Aquabacterium sp. OR-4: one gene and its partner. The protein of the gene in region 2 interacts with the protein of the main gene of each other region in a pairwise test. Links are inferred from orthologs where the notes say so. Each region holds a gene or a part of one and is shown on either strand. Other genes may lie near its edges.

Region 1 (6,191 bases), on a different replicon or contig from region 2:
GAGCTCGCGGAAGTTGAGGTCGCCGCCCACGCCTTCGTAGCCAAAGCCCTGCAGCATGCCCTGGCGCAGCGCGCTCTCCTCGGTCTGCAGCATCATGTAGCCGCGGCACCAGGTGCTTTCCAGCGCGATCAGCGTCGACACCTGGCCGAAGATGATGCGGTCGTGCACCACATAGGGCGGCTCGTTGTCGACCTGGGCATTCGGAAACATCGAGCGGATGGCGCCCGAGGTCAGCTCGACCACGCCATTGACCAGCTCGGGCGGGTAGCGCAGGCTGAACAGGCTCTTGTTGAGGGCCTCGCGCAGCGTGTCGAGCCCGGTCCAGGCATGGGCCAGGCTGAGCTTCAGGTCATCGGCCAGCGGCGCATCGCCGGTGCGGCGCAGAAAGATCGGCAGCTCGGGCCGCTGGCGGTGGATGGCCCGGGCCAGCGACAGGGCATCGCCGCTTTCGCAGGGCAGGTCTTCGGCCAGCATCACGCCGCCCAGGTCCTTGTGCTGGGCCAGCGTGGGCAGGGCATCGGTGGCACTGCGCGGCAACGCCACCAGTCCCAGCGACTGGGCCAGATCCCACAGTGTCTGGTAGTGACGCGGGTCGTGCTCCAGCAACAAGAGCTTGGCGGCCAGGGTGGGGGCTTCGGACATGGGTGTTTTTGCGCGCGCTCAATGGACAACAGGGCGCCGGCCAAGCCGGACCATCGAGTCTGTGTATCGGCCGCCCCGGGCGGCAACTTGAGCCCCGGGCGCTCAGGCGCGGTCGGTCACCATCGCGCCGTCCACCGCCAGCGCGCCGGCCGCGGCCAGCTCGTGCAGCAGCTGCAGCAGCCAGTCGCGTGCGCGCGCCACGCCGCGCGGCGGGTGCTGCGCCCAGGTGCTGCACAGCAGCGGCGTGGCCTCGGCCCAGTCGAGCAGGGCCGCGAGCGGCTGCGCGCGCTCTTCCATCAGGTGGTACTTGAGCAGCACCTTCACCGCATGCCGGGCATGGCGGGCCGGGTCGGCCTGAAAACCGGCCAGGCGCGAGCGCGCGCGCGCCAGCGCCGCGCCCACGTCGCTGAACGGCGCGCCATGGCCGGGCACCACCCAGCGCACCGGCAGCGCGGCGATCTGCTCGAGCACCGCGCCCACGTCGTCAAAACCGGGCTCGCCCTCGATCTCGGGAAACACCACGCCGAAGCCGTGCTCCCACAGCGCGTCGGCCGACACCAGCAGGCCGTGGGCGGCATCGAACAGCATCACCGAGTCGGGGTCGTGGCCCGGTGCGGGCAGCACCTGCCATTCGCGGCCACCGGCCAGCAGCGGCTCGCCGGGCGGCAGCACGCCATCGGGGCGAAACGGCGCCAGGCGCTGGCCGGTGCCGTCCCAGCTGAGGCCCACGCCGTCGGCGCCCACGGCGGGCGCGGCGTCGAACCAGTCGCGCACCTGCTGCGCCTGGCCTGGCGGCACCCGCAGCGGCGCGCCAAAGGCCGCCTGCAGCGCGGCATTGCCACCGCAGTGGTCAGAATGCAGATGGGTGTTGACGATGCCGGCCAGCGGCGCCTCGCGCAGCGCCTGGCGCACCAGGGCCAGCGTCTGCCCGGCATGGTTGACATGGCCGGCGTCCACCAGCAGCGCGCCGGCCTCGCCGCGCGCCGGGTGGATCAGCAGGTTGTTCGACGACAGCCAGCCGCGCTCGAGCACGGTGAGGCCGTCGAACGGGTCCGTCGCGCGGGTGTGGATGGCGGCAGGCATGGCTGGCGATTGTGAAGGCCCGGCCCGGTGCCCGGGGGTCGCAGGGGTGACGGCGCCGGCAGGCGGGCAGGCAGACAGGCCGGCGGGCGCTGCGGCCCGCCGCTACCCGGCGCCAACGCCGCTCAGGCCGTGCGCGGCTTGACCTTGCCGGCGGCCAGCTTGGCGCGCTGGCGGGCCACGGCCACGTCGCCATCGTGGGCCAGCGCCACGCCCATGCGGCGCTTGGCAAAGCTCTCGGGCTTGCCGAACAGGCGCAGCTCGGTGCCGGGCACGGCCAGCGCGTCGGCCACGCCGTCAAACACGATGCCCTGCGCATCGACGCCGCCATAGATCACCGCGCTGGCACCGGGGCTCTTGAGCGTGGTGTCGACCGGCAGGCCCAGGATGGCGCGCGCATGCAGCTCGAACTCGTTTTGCCACTGCGTGATCAGGGTCACCATGCCGGTGTCGTGCGGGCGCGGGCTCACCTCGCTGAACCACACCGCGTCGCCCTTGACGAACAGCTCCACGCCGAAGAGGCCCCACCCGGAGGGCTGTCCGTCCAGCCCCACGCCCAGGTTGTCGGTGATGGCCTGGGCGATCTCGCGCGAGCGCTGCAGCGCGGTGGCGGACATCGGGTGCGGCTGCCAGCTTTCCACGTAGTCGCCGCTGACCTGGATGTGGCCGATGGGCTCGCAGAAGTGGGTCTGCACCTGGCCGTCGGGCCCCGGCGCGCGCACGGTGAGCTGGGTGATCTCGTAGTCGAAGTCGATGAAGCCCTCGACGATCACGCGGCCGTGGCTGACCCGGCCGCCGGCCATCGCGTAGTCCCAGGCCTTCTGCACATCGGCGGCCGAGTCGATCTTGCTCTGGCCCTTGCCGCTGCTGCTCATCACCGGCTTGACGATGCAGGGGTAGCCGATGCCCCCGTCAATCGCCGCCTGCAGCTCGGCCAGCGAGTCGCAGAACTGATAGGGGCTGGTGGGCAGCCCCAGCGTCTCGGCGGCCAGGCGGCGGATGCCTTCGCGGTCCATCGTCAGGCGCGCGGCGCGGGCGGTGGGGATCACGCGCACCTTGCCCTCGGCTTCCAGCGCCTGCAGCTCGGGCGTGGCGATGGCCTCGATCTCGGGCACCACCAGGTCGGGCTTCTCGGCCTCGATCAGGGCGCGCAGCTGGGCCGGATCGCTCATCGTGATGGTGCGCGCGTGGTGGGCCACCTGCTGGCCGGGGGCGTTGTCGTAGCGGTCGACCGCAATGGTCTCGACGCCCAGGCGCTGCAGCGCGATCAGCACCTCCTTGCCCAGCTCGCCGCTGCCCAGCAGCATCACGCGGGTGGCGTTGGGGGACAGCGGGGTTCCGATCGGCTTCGTCATGGCGCGGTGCACAAGAGGGGGAGGGTGCGGCCATTGTCACCGCCCGCCAGCGCGGCGGGCGCCAGCGGCCGGCCGGTTACGCTTGCCGCCATGCCCGCCGCTGCCGCCATCACCCTCGAGCACCTGCGCCGCCATGCCGTGGCGCGCACGCTGTTCACGCCCACCACGCTGCCCCGGGCGATTGCCCGCCTGGGCTTCGTTCAGGCCGACCCGATCCGTGCGCCGGCCCGCGCCCAAGACCTCACGCTGCGCCACCGCGTGGCCGGCTACCGCGCCGGTGACTTGGAGGCGCGCTACCCGCGGCTGGGCATCGAGGAAGACTTCTTCGTCAACTACGGTTTCCTGCCGCGCGCCACGGCGGCGCTGATGCATCCGCGCACCCCGCGCACCGTGTGGCCGCAGGCGCGCTGGGCGCAGGCGCACGAGGTGCTGGCCTTCGTGCACCAGCGCGGCGTGGTGCACCCGCGCGAGGTGGATGCGCAGTTTGCCCACGGCAAGACGAAGAACTGGTTCGGCGGCAGCAGCAATGCCAGCACCCAGCTGCTGGACGGCATGCACTACCGCGGCCTGCTGCGCATTGCCCGGCGCGAGGGCGGCGTGCGCCTGTATGCCGCCCGCGAGGCCCACCCGCCGGCAGCCGACACCGCCGCGGCGATGGACGCGCTGGTGGACGTGATCCTGGCCAAGTACGCGCCGCTGCCGGCGCGCTCGCTGGGCGAGCTGGTGAGCCACCTGCGCGGCGGCGCGCCGCAGTGGGCGGGCGAGCGCGCCGCCGCGCTGGCCCGCGCCAGGGCCCGGCTGCCCAGCGCCCGGGTGGACGGCGTGGACTGGCTGTGGCCGGCCGGCGAGAACCCGGCCTCGCGCCGCCACCGGGTGGACGACAGCGTGCGCCTGCTGGCGCCCTTCGACCCCATCGTGTGGGACCGCCGCCGTTTCGAGGCGCTGTGGGGCTGGGCCTACCGCTTCGAGGCCTACACGCCGGCGCCCAGGCGCCTGCGCGGCTATTACGCGCTGCCGCTGCTGTGGCGCGACCAGGTCATCGGCTGGGGCAACCTGGCGGTGAAAGGCGGCGCATTGACGCCCGAGCTGGGCTATGTGGCCGGCAAGCCGCCACGCGAGGCCGGCTACCGCGCGGCGCTGGACGACGAGCTGCAGCGCATGGGCCGGTTTCTCGGCCTGGGTTGACGCCGCGCGGGGCCGCCGGGATCACAGGTTGAGGTTGGCCAGCGCCGCCGCCGGATAGCGCGTGCCGGCCACCGGCTGCACCGCCAGCAGCGCCTCCACCGCCGCCAGCAGCGCAGCGTTCAGGGGACGGTGCGCGGCGTCCGCGTTTTCATCGAGCCGCTGCACGCGGCGCGTGCCGGGGATGGGCACGATGTCGTCGCCCTGCGCCAGCAGCCAGGCCAGTGCCAGCTGGGCGGGTGTCATGCCGTGGCCTTGCGCCAAGGCGCTCACCGCATCGGCCAGCGCCAGGTTGTGGCCCAGGTTGTCGCCCTGGAAGCGCGGGTTGGCACGGCGCCAGTCGTTGGCCGCCAGGGCCTCGGCGCTGCGGATGGCGCCGGTGAGAAAACCGCGGCCCAGCGGGCTGTAGGGCACCAGCGCAATGCCCAGCGCACGGCAGGTGGGCAGGATCTGGGCCTCGACATCGCGCGTCCACAGCGAGTATTCGGTCTGCAGCGCGGCGATGGGGTGCACCGCGGCCGCGCGGCGCAGCGTCTCGGGCCCGGCCTCCGACAGGCCCAGGTGCCGCACCTTGCCGGCACGCACCAGGTCGGCCATGGCGCCCACGGTGTCCTCGATCGGCACGCTCTTGTCCACCCGGTGCTGGTAGTACAGGTCGATGTGGTCCACGCCCAGGCGCTGCAGGCTGGCATCGCAGGCGCTCTTCACATAGGCCGGGCTGCCGTCGATGCGCAGCATCGCGCCGTCGGGCGCGCGCACATTGCCGAACTTGGTGGCCAGCACCACCTCGTGGCGGCGTGCCGCCAGCAGCGGGGCCAGCAGGCGCTCGTTGGCGCCAACGCCGTACATGTCGGCGGTGTCGAGAAAGTTGATGCCGATGTCCAGCGCATGGTGCAGCACCGCCAGCGATTGCGCATCGTCGGCCGGGCCGTAGAAATCGGACATGCCCATGCAGCCCAGGCCGATGGCCGAGACCTCGAGGTCTTGGCCACCCAGGCGGCGGCGCGGATAGGGGCGGTGGCTCGAAAGAGAGGTCATGGTCAGGGCTCCAGCAGGTTGATCGTCGAACAGGCCTGCCAGCGTAGGCAGCGGGCCGCCCCGGCGCGAGCCGGAAGCTCGCCGATGCTTGCCCGATCATCCAGACCCATCGGCACAGGCCTGCCAATTTGGACAAAGGCTTGCACAATCGTCCAGGCCAGCCCTCCAATCGACCGCTTGGGCGGCCGTTTGCTTATCTGTCGCTTGGGCGACCGTCTACGTGGTCTGCCGTCTCATCGGCCCGATCGGCCCGTCCGCCCTGCCCTGTCCACTCCCCCTGGCCCGCCCGGGCCGCCCCATACCGCCATGCCCTCTTCGACCCAGCCGCCCGCCCCTGCCCCGGCCGCCCTTGCCGCCGGGCCGGCCGACGACACCCCTGCGCTGCAGGCCCTGCTGGCCGAGGCGGTGCGCCTGGCGCTGGCCCATGCGCCGGGCGATGGCCACCATGCCACCGCGGTGCCCGGCCTGCTGCTGGTCCGCGCCAGCGCACCGGCGCTGCCACTGCCCGCGGTGTACGAGCCCGGCCTGGTGGTGGTGCTGCAGGGCCGCAAGCAGGCGCTGCTGGGCCAGGAGCCGATCCGCTACGACCCGCTGCACTGCCTGGTGGTGTCGGTCAAGATGCTGCCCTGCGGGCAGATCACCGAGGCCTCGCCCGAGGCGCCCTACCTGTGCCTGCGCCTGAGCCTCGACGCCCAGCACCTGGCCGCGCTGATGCTGGAGGCCGGCGATGCCGCCGAGTCCGGCGCCGCCGCCGGCCCGCGCCGCGGCGCGGCCGTGGCGGCGACCCCGGCCTCACCCTCACCCTCACCCTCGCCGGCGCGTGGCCTGCACGTGAGCCGCGTGTCGCTGCCGCTGCTGGACGCCGTGCTGCGCCTGCTGCGCCTGCTCGACACG
Region 2 (7,859 bases):
ACGCGAGCGCCAGATCATCACGATGGTGGTCAACGGCCTGTCCAGCGCCGCCATCGGCGTGCAGCTGCACCTCTCGCCCAAGACCGTGGACACCTACCGCAGCCGCATCATGGCCAAGCTGGGCGTGCACGGCGTGACCGGCCTGGTACGCCTGGCGGTGCGCGAGGGGTTGGTGGAAAAGTAGCTGGGGCACCCGGCGCCGCGGGTACGCGGCGCCACCCGCCGGGCGGGTGCGCGGGCCTGCTTGGGAGCGGCCCGGCGCTGGCCCGCGGATGGGGCACCCGGCGCCGCACGCTGCGCTCAGAGCGCGCAGCTGCGAAACCCGCAGAACAGCTCGTCGGCGGCGGCCGGCACAAAGCGGCGGGCGCGGGCGTGGCGCAGGCGCGGGCTGGCCAGCAGGGTGGCGCCGCGCAGCACGCGCTGGCCTGGCAGCACCTGCAGTGCGGCCGGTGCGCCGGGCCAGGCACGGGCGCTGCCGGCCGTCCACTCGAGCACCTCGCCCCACACAAAGCCGCGCTGCGTGGCACGCGCTGCGGCCAGCTCCCATTCGGGCTCGGTGGGCAGGCGGCGGCCGGCCCAGCGACACCAGGCCTCGGCCTCGTGGGCGCTGACATGCAGCACCGGCTGTGCACCGGGCACGCGCTGCATGCGGCCCTGGCGGCGCGCCAGCACGCCACCGGTGACCTGCTCGACATAGCGCGGGGCGCGGCGGGTGGTGGCCTCCAGCCACTCCCAGCCCTCGTGGCCCCACCAGCGGCGCTGGTCGTAGCCGCCATCGTCGATGAACTCGGCATAGGCGGCCCAGCCCACCGGCTGGGCATCGATCTCGAACTCGGGCACGCTCAGCTCGTGCGCCCAGCACTCGTTGTCGGGCACGTAGCCACCGCGCGCCGAGCCCAGCTGCATGCGCTGGCCGGGCATGCCGATGGCGTCGCGCCGCGTGCGGGCCGGCAGCTCGGGCAGCCAGCCGGCCTGCTGCGGCCCGTTCAGGCGGTCAGGGCCCAGGTCGAGCGCCTGGGCCAGCACCGCCAGCGTCTCGCCCACCGCGTCTTCGTGCAACAAGGCCATGCGAAACACGTGCAGGGCGGCATCGTCCACGGGCCCGGGGCCGAGCTTGTCCAGCAGCTCGAGCGTGGCCTCCAGCGTGCTGCCCAGGTAGCGGCGCAGCGCCTCGGCGCCGGGCAGCGCGTCCTGCCAGCGCTCGGCGCGGGTCAGCGACTGGGGATCGAACCAGGCATCGGCACAGGGCTCGGTCGAAGCCAGGCGCAGGCCCGCCGGATCGGCCGCCGCACCGCGGCCGCGCTGCACGTGGCGGGCGATCCAGTATTCCTGGTACCAGGCGGCATGGCCCACCCACCACAGCGGCGGGTCGAAGTCGTCGAAGGGCACCCGAAAGCTCAGGTCCTCGAAGGCCGCCAGCCAGCCCAGCGTGCGGCTGCGGGCGTCCATCAGCGCCAGCGACAGCAGGTCGGCGCCGGCCTGGCGCATGGCCTGGGCGTCGTGCACCGCCGGGTTGATCAGCGAGGTGCCGGTGGACATGGTGGGCGCCGGGCCTTCGCTGCGGGGGTGCTGACGATGGCCCGGTGCACCGGCCGGTCAGTCGTTGACCGCCGGCCGCGCCACCAGCGACAAGGCCGGCCCGAAGCGCTTGCGCACCGCCGCCTCGATGCCCGCGGCATCCAGCCCGCACAGCGCCAGCAGCCGCGCCGGATCGCCATGCTCGATGAACTCGTCGGGCAGGCCCAGGTGCAGCAGCGGCACGCTGATGCCGGCGGCGGCCAGCGCCTCGCCCACGGCACTGCCGGCACCACCGGCGATGCAGCCTTCCTCGATCGTCACCAGCGCGTCGTGGCTTCGTGCCAGGCTGCACAGCAGCTCGGTGTCGAGCGGCTTGGCAAAGCGCATGTTGGCCACGCTGGCATCCAGCGCCTCGGCCGCGGCCAGCGCCGGGTGCAGCAGCGTGCCGAAGGCCAGGATGGCGATGCGCCGTGCCGCCACGCCACCCGCCCCCTGCGGCAGGCTGCTGTTGCGGCGCATTTCGCCCCGGCCCCAGGGCAGTTCGGCCAGGCCGGGCTCGATGGCGCGACCGATGCCGGCGCCGCGCGGATAGCGCACCGCGGTCGGGTGATCGCGCCGGTAGGCGGTGGTCAGCGCTTTGCGGCATTCGTCCTCGTCGGACGGGGTGAGCACGGCCATGTTCGGCACACAGCGCAGGAAGGCGATGTCGTAGGCGCCGGCATGCGTGGCGCCGTCGGCGCCCACCAGGCCGGCGCGGTCGAGCGCCAACATCACCGGCAGGTTCTGCAGCGCCACATCGTGGATCAGCTGGTCGTAGCCGCGCTGCAGAAAGGTGGAGTAGATCGCCAGCACCGGCTTGAAGCCCTCGCAGGCCAGGCCGCCGGCAAAGGTGACGGCATGCTGCTCGGCAATGCCCACGTCGTGGTAGCGCTTGGGAAAGCGCTGCTCGAACTCGACCATGCCCGAGCCCTCACGCATGGCGGGCGTGATGCCCACCAGGCGGGGGTCGGCCGCGGCCATGTCGCACAGCCACTGGCCGAACACCTGGGTGAAGGTGGTCTTGGGCGGCGCGCTGGGCTTGGTCAGGCCCACGCTGGGGTCGAACTTGCCCGGGCCGTGGTAGTTGATCGGGTCGGCTTCGGCCAGCTTGTAGCCGTAGCCCTTCTTGGTGACCACGTGCAGGAACTGCGGGCCGCGCTTGTCGCGCAGGTTCTCCAACGTGGGAATCAGCGCGTCGAGGTCATGGCCGTCGATCGGGCCCACATAGGTGAAGCCCAGCTCCTCGAAGATGGTGCCGGGCACCACCATGCCCTTGGTGTGCTCCTCGAAGCGGCGCGCAAACTCGTACAGCGGCGTGTTCTTGAGCACGCTCTTGGCGCCCTCGCGCGCGGCGCTGTAGAAATTGCCGCTCATCAGGCGTGCCAGGTGCTTGTTCAGCGCACCCACCGGCGGGCTGATCGACATGTCGTTGTCGTTGAGCACCACCAGCATGTCGGCCGGGCCCACGCCATGCGGCGATCCGCCGTGGTTCATGGCCTCGAAGGCCATGCCGCCGGTCAGCGCGCCATCGCCGATCACCGCCACCACATGGCGGCGCTCGCCCTTCAGCTTGGCGGCGTGGGCCATGCCCAGCGCGGCCGAGATGCTGGTGCTGGAATGGCCGGTGCCGAAGGTGTCGTAGTCGCTCTCGGCGCGGCGCGGAAAGCCGCTGATGCCGCCCATCTGCTTGAGCGTGGCCATGGCCTCGCGCCGGCCGGTGAGGATCTTGTGCGGATAGGTCTGGTGGCCCACGTCCCACACCAGGCGGTCGTGCGGCGTGTCGAACACATAGTGCAGCGCGATGGTGAGCTCCACCGTGCCGAGGTTGGACGACAGATGGCCGCCGGTCTTGGCCACGCTTTCGAGCAGATAGGCCCGCAGCTCCTGCGCCAGCGTGCGCAGCTGCGGCCGCGACAGGCGGCGCAGCTCGGCCGGGGTGGAAATGGTGTGCAGCAGCGAATAAGGCATGGGCGTGAACTCCAGAAGCCGCGGCTCAGCAGTCGCGGTCGACGACCATGTCGGCCAGCTGGCGCAGATCGCCGATCTCGGTGAGGCCGCTGCGCGACAGCGCATCCACGGCAGCCGCATGCAGTGCATGCGCCTGGCGGCGGGCCTCGTCGAGGCCCAGCACGGTGACATAGGTCGGCTTGTTGGCGTCGAGGTCCTTGCCGGCGGTCTTGCCCAGGGTCTCGGAAGCCTGGGTCACGTCGAGGATGTCGTCGACCACCTGGAAGGCCAGGCCCAGCGCCGCCCCGAAATCGGACAACGCCGCCCAGGCCGTGGCGTCGCAGGGGCCGGTGGCGGCCCCCATCAGCACGCTGGCCTGCAGCAGCGCGCCGGTCTTGCGGCGGTGCATGTTGCGCAGCGCCGCCTCGTCGAGTGGCTTGCCGGTGGCCGCCAGGTCGATGGCCTGGCCACCGGCCATGCCGGCGTGGCCCGCGGAACGCGCCAGCAGCGCCACCAGGCGGGCCTGCAGCGCCGGCGGCAGGCCGGGCTCGGCATCGGGCGTCAGCACCTCGAAGGCCAGGGCCTGCATGGCATCTCCGGCCAGCATGGCCGTGGCCTCGCCGAACTGCACATGCACGGTGGGCTTGCCGCGGCGCAGCACGTCGTTGTCCATGCAGGGCATGTCGTCGTGCACCAGCGAGTAGGCGTGGATCAGCTCCACCGCCACGGCGGCACGCATGGCGGCAGCGCAATGGCCTTGCACCGCCTCGGCGGCGGCGCAGACCAGCAGCGGGCGCAGGCGCTTGCCGCCGTCGAGCACGCCGTAGCGCATGGCCGCGCCCAGGCCCGCCGGCGCGTCGGCAGGCACCCAGGCGCCGAGCGCCTGCTCCACCTGCACCAGCTGCTCGCGCACCCAGGCCTCGAAGCGCTCGCCAGACAGCACGGCGCTCACTGCACCACCCTCTGCGCCGTGCGCTGCGGGATTCGCGCTGGGGAACGGCCCGGCGGGCTCATGCACCGGTCCACTCGGTCAGCTGGCCGTCTTCCAGCACCTTGACCTGCGACTCCACCGCCTGCAGGCGCTCGCGGCACAGGGCCAGCAGCGCGCTGCCGCGCTGGTAGTGGCCCAGCAGGCCGTCCAGCGGCAGCTGCCCGCCTTCCATGGCCTGCACCAGGCGCTCGAGTTCGGCCAGCGCGTCTTCGTAACGGTCGGGCAGGTCAGGCGCGGATGCGGTGGCGGTCATGGGGGCGGCAGGTCTGGGCAATCCGCGATTTTAGTCGCGCCGCCGAGGGGCCCCGTCCAGCGGCCGGACAGGCCAATCCACCCGGCGGGCTACAATGCGGCCTCGACGGTCACCCGCGTTTCGCGAGGTGGCCGTTTTCATCATCGACAGTCCCATCCCGCGGGGCCACCGGGTGGGGGGTTTTTGACATCCTTTTTGGGAGATCCTGGGGATCATGTCGGACCTGAGCGCCAGTCTCGAAGCTCTTGCGCGCAACCAGCACCGTGTCGACGACCGGTCCGCGCGCTCGCAACTCTCCGTCACCACCTATTTCTCGGACGATCTGTTTCGTCGCGAGATGGAGCTGATCTACCAGCACGGCCCGCGCTACCTGGGGCATGAGCTGGCGGTGCCCGAGGTGGGTGATTTCTACGCCCTGCCGCAAGAAGGCGAAGGCCGTGCGCTGGTGCGCACGCCGCAGGGCGTGGAGCTGATCTCGAACGTCTGCCGGCACCGCCAGGCGGTGATGCTGCGCGGGCGGGGCAACACCCGGACCAATGGCGGCGGCGGCAACATCGTGTGCCCGCTGCACCGCTGGACCTACGATCTGCAGGGCCAGCTGCTGGGCGCACCGCTGTTCGACCACGACCCCTGCCTGAACCTCAACCGCTACCGCACGCGCAGCTGGAACGGCATGGTGTTCGAGGACAACGGCCGCGACATCGGCGCCGAGCTGGGCCAGGTGGGCCCGCGCGCCGACCTCGACTTCTCGGGCTATGTGCTCGACAAGGTGCACATCCACGAGTGCGACTACAACTGGAAGACCTTCATCGAGGTCTACCTCGAGGACTACCACGTCGGGCCCTTTCACCCGGGGCTGGGCCGCTTCGTCACCTGCGACGACCTGCGCTGGGAGTTCAGCCCGCACCACTCGGTGCAGACCGTGGGCATCAACGACTCGCTGCGCCAGGCCGGCTCGCCGGCCTACAAGCGCTGGCACGAGGCGGTGCTGGCGCTGGGCAACGGCGCGCCGCCCAAGCAGGGCGCGATCTGGCTGACCTACTACCCGAACATCATGGTCGAGTGGTATCCGCATGTGCTGGTGGTCTCGACGCTGTACCCCAAGGGGCCGCAGAAGACGCTGAACATGGTGGAGTTCTACTACCCCGAGGAGATCGCCGCCTTCGAGCGCGAGTTCATCGAGGCCGAGCAGAACGCCTACATGGAAACCTGCGTCGAGGACGACGAGATAGCGCTGCGCATGGACGCTGGCCGCCGTGCGCTGATGGAACGCGGCGACGATGAAGCCGGCCCGTACCAGAGCCCGATGGAAGACGGCATGCGCCACTTCCACGAGTGGTACCGGCGCGTGATGGGCATCGGCCGCGCCCCCTGGTGACCGGAGCCCCCGGCTTGCCGGGTACGGCAAGCCACCCCCGTGGCCCCGTGAGGGGCCGCTTCGCAGCCCTGGGGTAGCGCGGCCGCTTCGGAGCGGCCGGGCGCTGCCCGCGCTTCCCTTCGACGAGGTCGTTCCCTTCGATGGGGATCGCTACGTTCAGCGAGCTGCTACCTTTCGCAGGAGCTCGATCAGCATCAGCCGCTCGGCACGGGTGAGCCGGCTGTCGAGTTCGCGCTCCATCGGCACGGCAGCGGTGGCGCCGGCCTCGGCCACGCGCTGACCTTCCGGCGTGAGCACCACGTTGTGGCTGCGGCGGTCGGCCTCGCTGCGCTCGCGGCGGATCAGCTCGCGCTGCTGCAGGCGGTCGAGCAGCAGCGTCAGGTTGGGCGCCGACAGCGCCAGTGCCTGGCCCAGGCGCTTGGGCGGCAGCGGCCCGTTGGCCAGCAGCAGCAGCAGCAGCGAGTACTCCACCTTGCGCAGGTTCAGCGGCTCGCCGACATGGCGGTAGAAGGTGTCCATGGTGGTCACCGTGGCGGTGGCCAGGTGAAAGCCCAGCACCTCCTCGAGTGCGCCCAGCGACAGCGCCTGGCCGGCGGTTCGCGTGGCCATCAGACGGCCACCCGCGCCAGGTGCGGCAGCACCGCGCCGCGCCGGCCCACACGCGCCCAGTGCACCTGGGCCTGCGGCAGCAGCCAGTCGATGCCGTGGCGGGCGGCGTCCAGCCAATCCTGCGCGCTGCGGCCGCCGGGGGCCGGCGCACGCGCCGGGTTGGCGCTGCAGCGGGCAATGCGCGCCCAGGCCCAGGCCAGCAAGGCATGGCCCACGCCGGCCAGCATGTCATCGGCCACGCGCAGCGGGTATTCGGCATCGCCATCGCGGCCGGTCAGCAGCGCGGCCAGGGCCTGGCGCCAGGCGTCGAGCTGCGCGTCCAGCGCCTCGGCAAAGGGCTGCAGCGCGGCATCGGTGCGGCACAACACGGCCTCGGCGGCCAGCTCGTCGATCAGGACGCCGGCGCGCTGGCCCCCGTCGTCGAGCAGCTTGCGCAGCACCAGGTCGATGGCCTGGATCTCGTTGGTGCCCTCGTAGATCATGGCGATGCGGCTGTCGCGCACCGTCTGCTCGATGCCGTACTCGGCCACGAAGCCATAGCCGCCCCAGGCCTGCAGGGCGTCGTCGGCGCCGCGGTGGCCCAGCTCGGTGAAGAAGGCCTTGGCCACCGGGGTGAGGATGGCCACCTGGCCAGCCGCTGCGGCGCGGCGCGTGGCATCGGGGTGCTGCGCGGCCTCGTCGAGCAGCATGGCGCAGCGCAGGGCCACCACGCGGGCGGCATCCGTGCGCGCGCGCAGGCCCAGCAGCAGGCGGCGCATGGCCGGGTGCCAGGCGATGGGGTCGCCGCCCTGCTCCGGGCTGGCGCCTGGCGGCTGCGACGGCGCGCGCATCTGCACCCGCCCGGCCGCATAGCGCCAGGCGTTCTGCGTGGCGGCCTCCAGGTGGCCCAGGCCCTGCATGGCCACATGCAGGCGGGCCGAGTTCATCATCCTGAACATGGCGGCCAGGCCGCGGTGCGGCTCGCCGATCAGCCAGCCCTCGGCCTGCTCAAAGCGCATCTGGCAGGTGGCGCTGCCATGGATGCCCATCTTGTGCTCGATGCCGTCGCAATGCACCGCGTTGCGCTGTCCGTCCGGCAGGATCTTCGGCACCAGCGCCAGCGACAGGCCCTTGCTGCCCGCGCC

The links.
Region 1: the proteins of N4G63_RS11245 (region 2) and purT interact in binary tests that used the Escherichia coli proteins (3 or more experiments, as listed by UniProt). The link is inferred for Aquabacterium sp. OR-4 from one-to-one orthologs.

What each region holds. Positions count from the first base shown.
Region 1 is NZ_JAOCQD020000003.1:16,160-22,350, reverse strand. Bases 963-3,895 are described here. They hold purT (formate-dependent phosphoribosylglycinamide formyltransferase), read right to left. Parts: upstream 3,078-3,895; coding sequence 1,848-3,077; downstream 963-1,847. Other genes in these bases: N4G63_RS22150 (DNA glycosylase AlkZ-like family protein), read left to right, coding at 3,168-3,895; N4G63_RS22160 (MBL fold metallo-hydrolase), read right to left, coding at 963-1,725. Outside these bases: N4G63_RS22165 (chemotaxis protein CheX), read right to left, coding at 1-642; more of N4G63_RS22160, read right to left, coding at 745-962; more of N4G63_RS22150, read left to right, coding at 3,896-4,262; N4G63_RS22145 (aldo/keto reductase), read right to left, coding at 4,284-5,297; N4G63_RS22140 (AraC family transcriptional regulator), read left to right, coding at 5,604-6,191. UniProt on the Escherichia coli protein: Involved in the de novo purine biosynthesis. Catalyzes the transfer of formate to 5-phospho-ribosyl-glycinamide (GAR), producing 5-phospho-ribosyl-N-formylglycinamide (FGAR). Formate is provided by PurU via hydrolysis of 10-formyl-tetrahydrofolate.
Region 2 is NZ_JAOCQD020000001.1:2,619,094-2,626,952, forward strand. The notes cover bases 2,504-5,422. They hold N4G63_RS11245 (polyprenyl synthetase family protein), read right to left. Parts: upstream 4,457-5,422; coding sequence 3,551-4,456; downstream 2,504-3,550. Other genes in these bases: dxs (1-deoxy-D-xylulose-5-phosphate synthase), read right to left, coding at 2,504-3,525; xseB (exodeoxyribonuclease VII small subunit), read right to left, coding at 4,515-4,748; N4G63_RS11255 (aromatic ring-hydroxylating oxygenase subunit alpha), read left to right, coding at 4,963-5,422. Also shown: N4G63_RS11230 (response regulator), read left to right, coding at 1-184; N4G63_RS11235 (SUMF1/EgtB/PvdO family nonheme iron enzyme), read right to left, coding at 301-1,539; more of dxs, read right to left, coding at 1,597-2,503; more of N4G63_RS11255, read left to right, coding at 5,423-6,126; N4G63_RS11260 (MarR family winged helix-turn-helix transcriptional regulator), read right to left, coding at 6,283-6,735; N4G63_RS11265 (acyl-CoA dehydrogenase family protein), read right to left, coding at 6,735-7,859.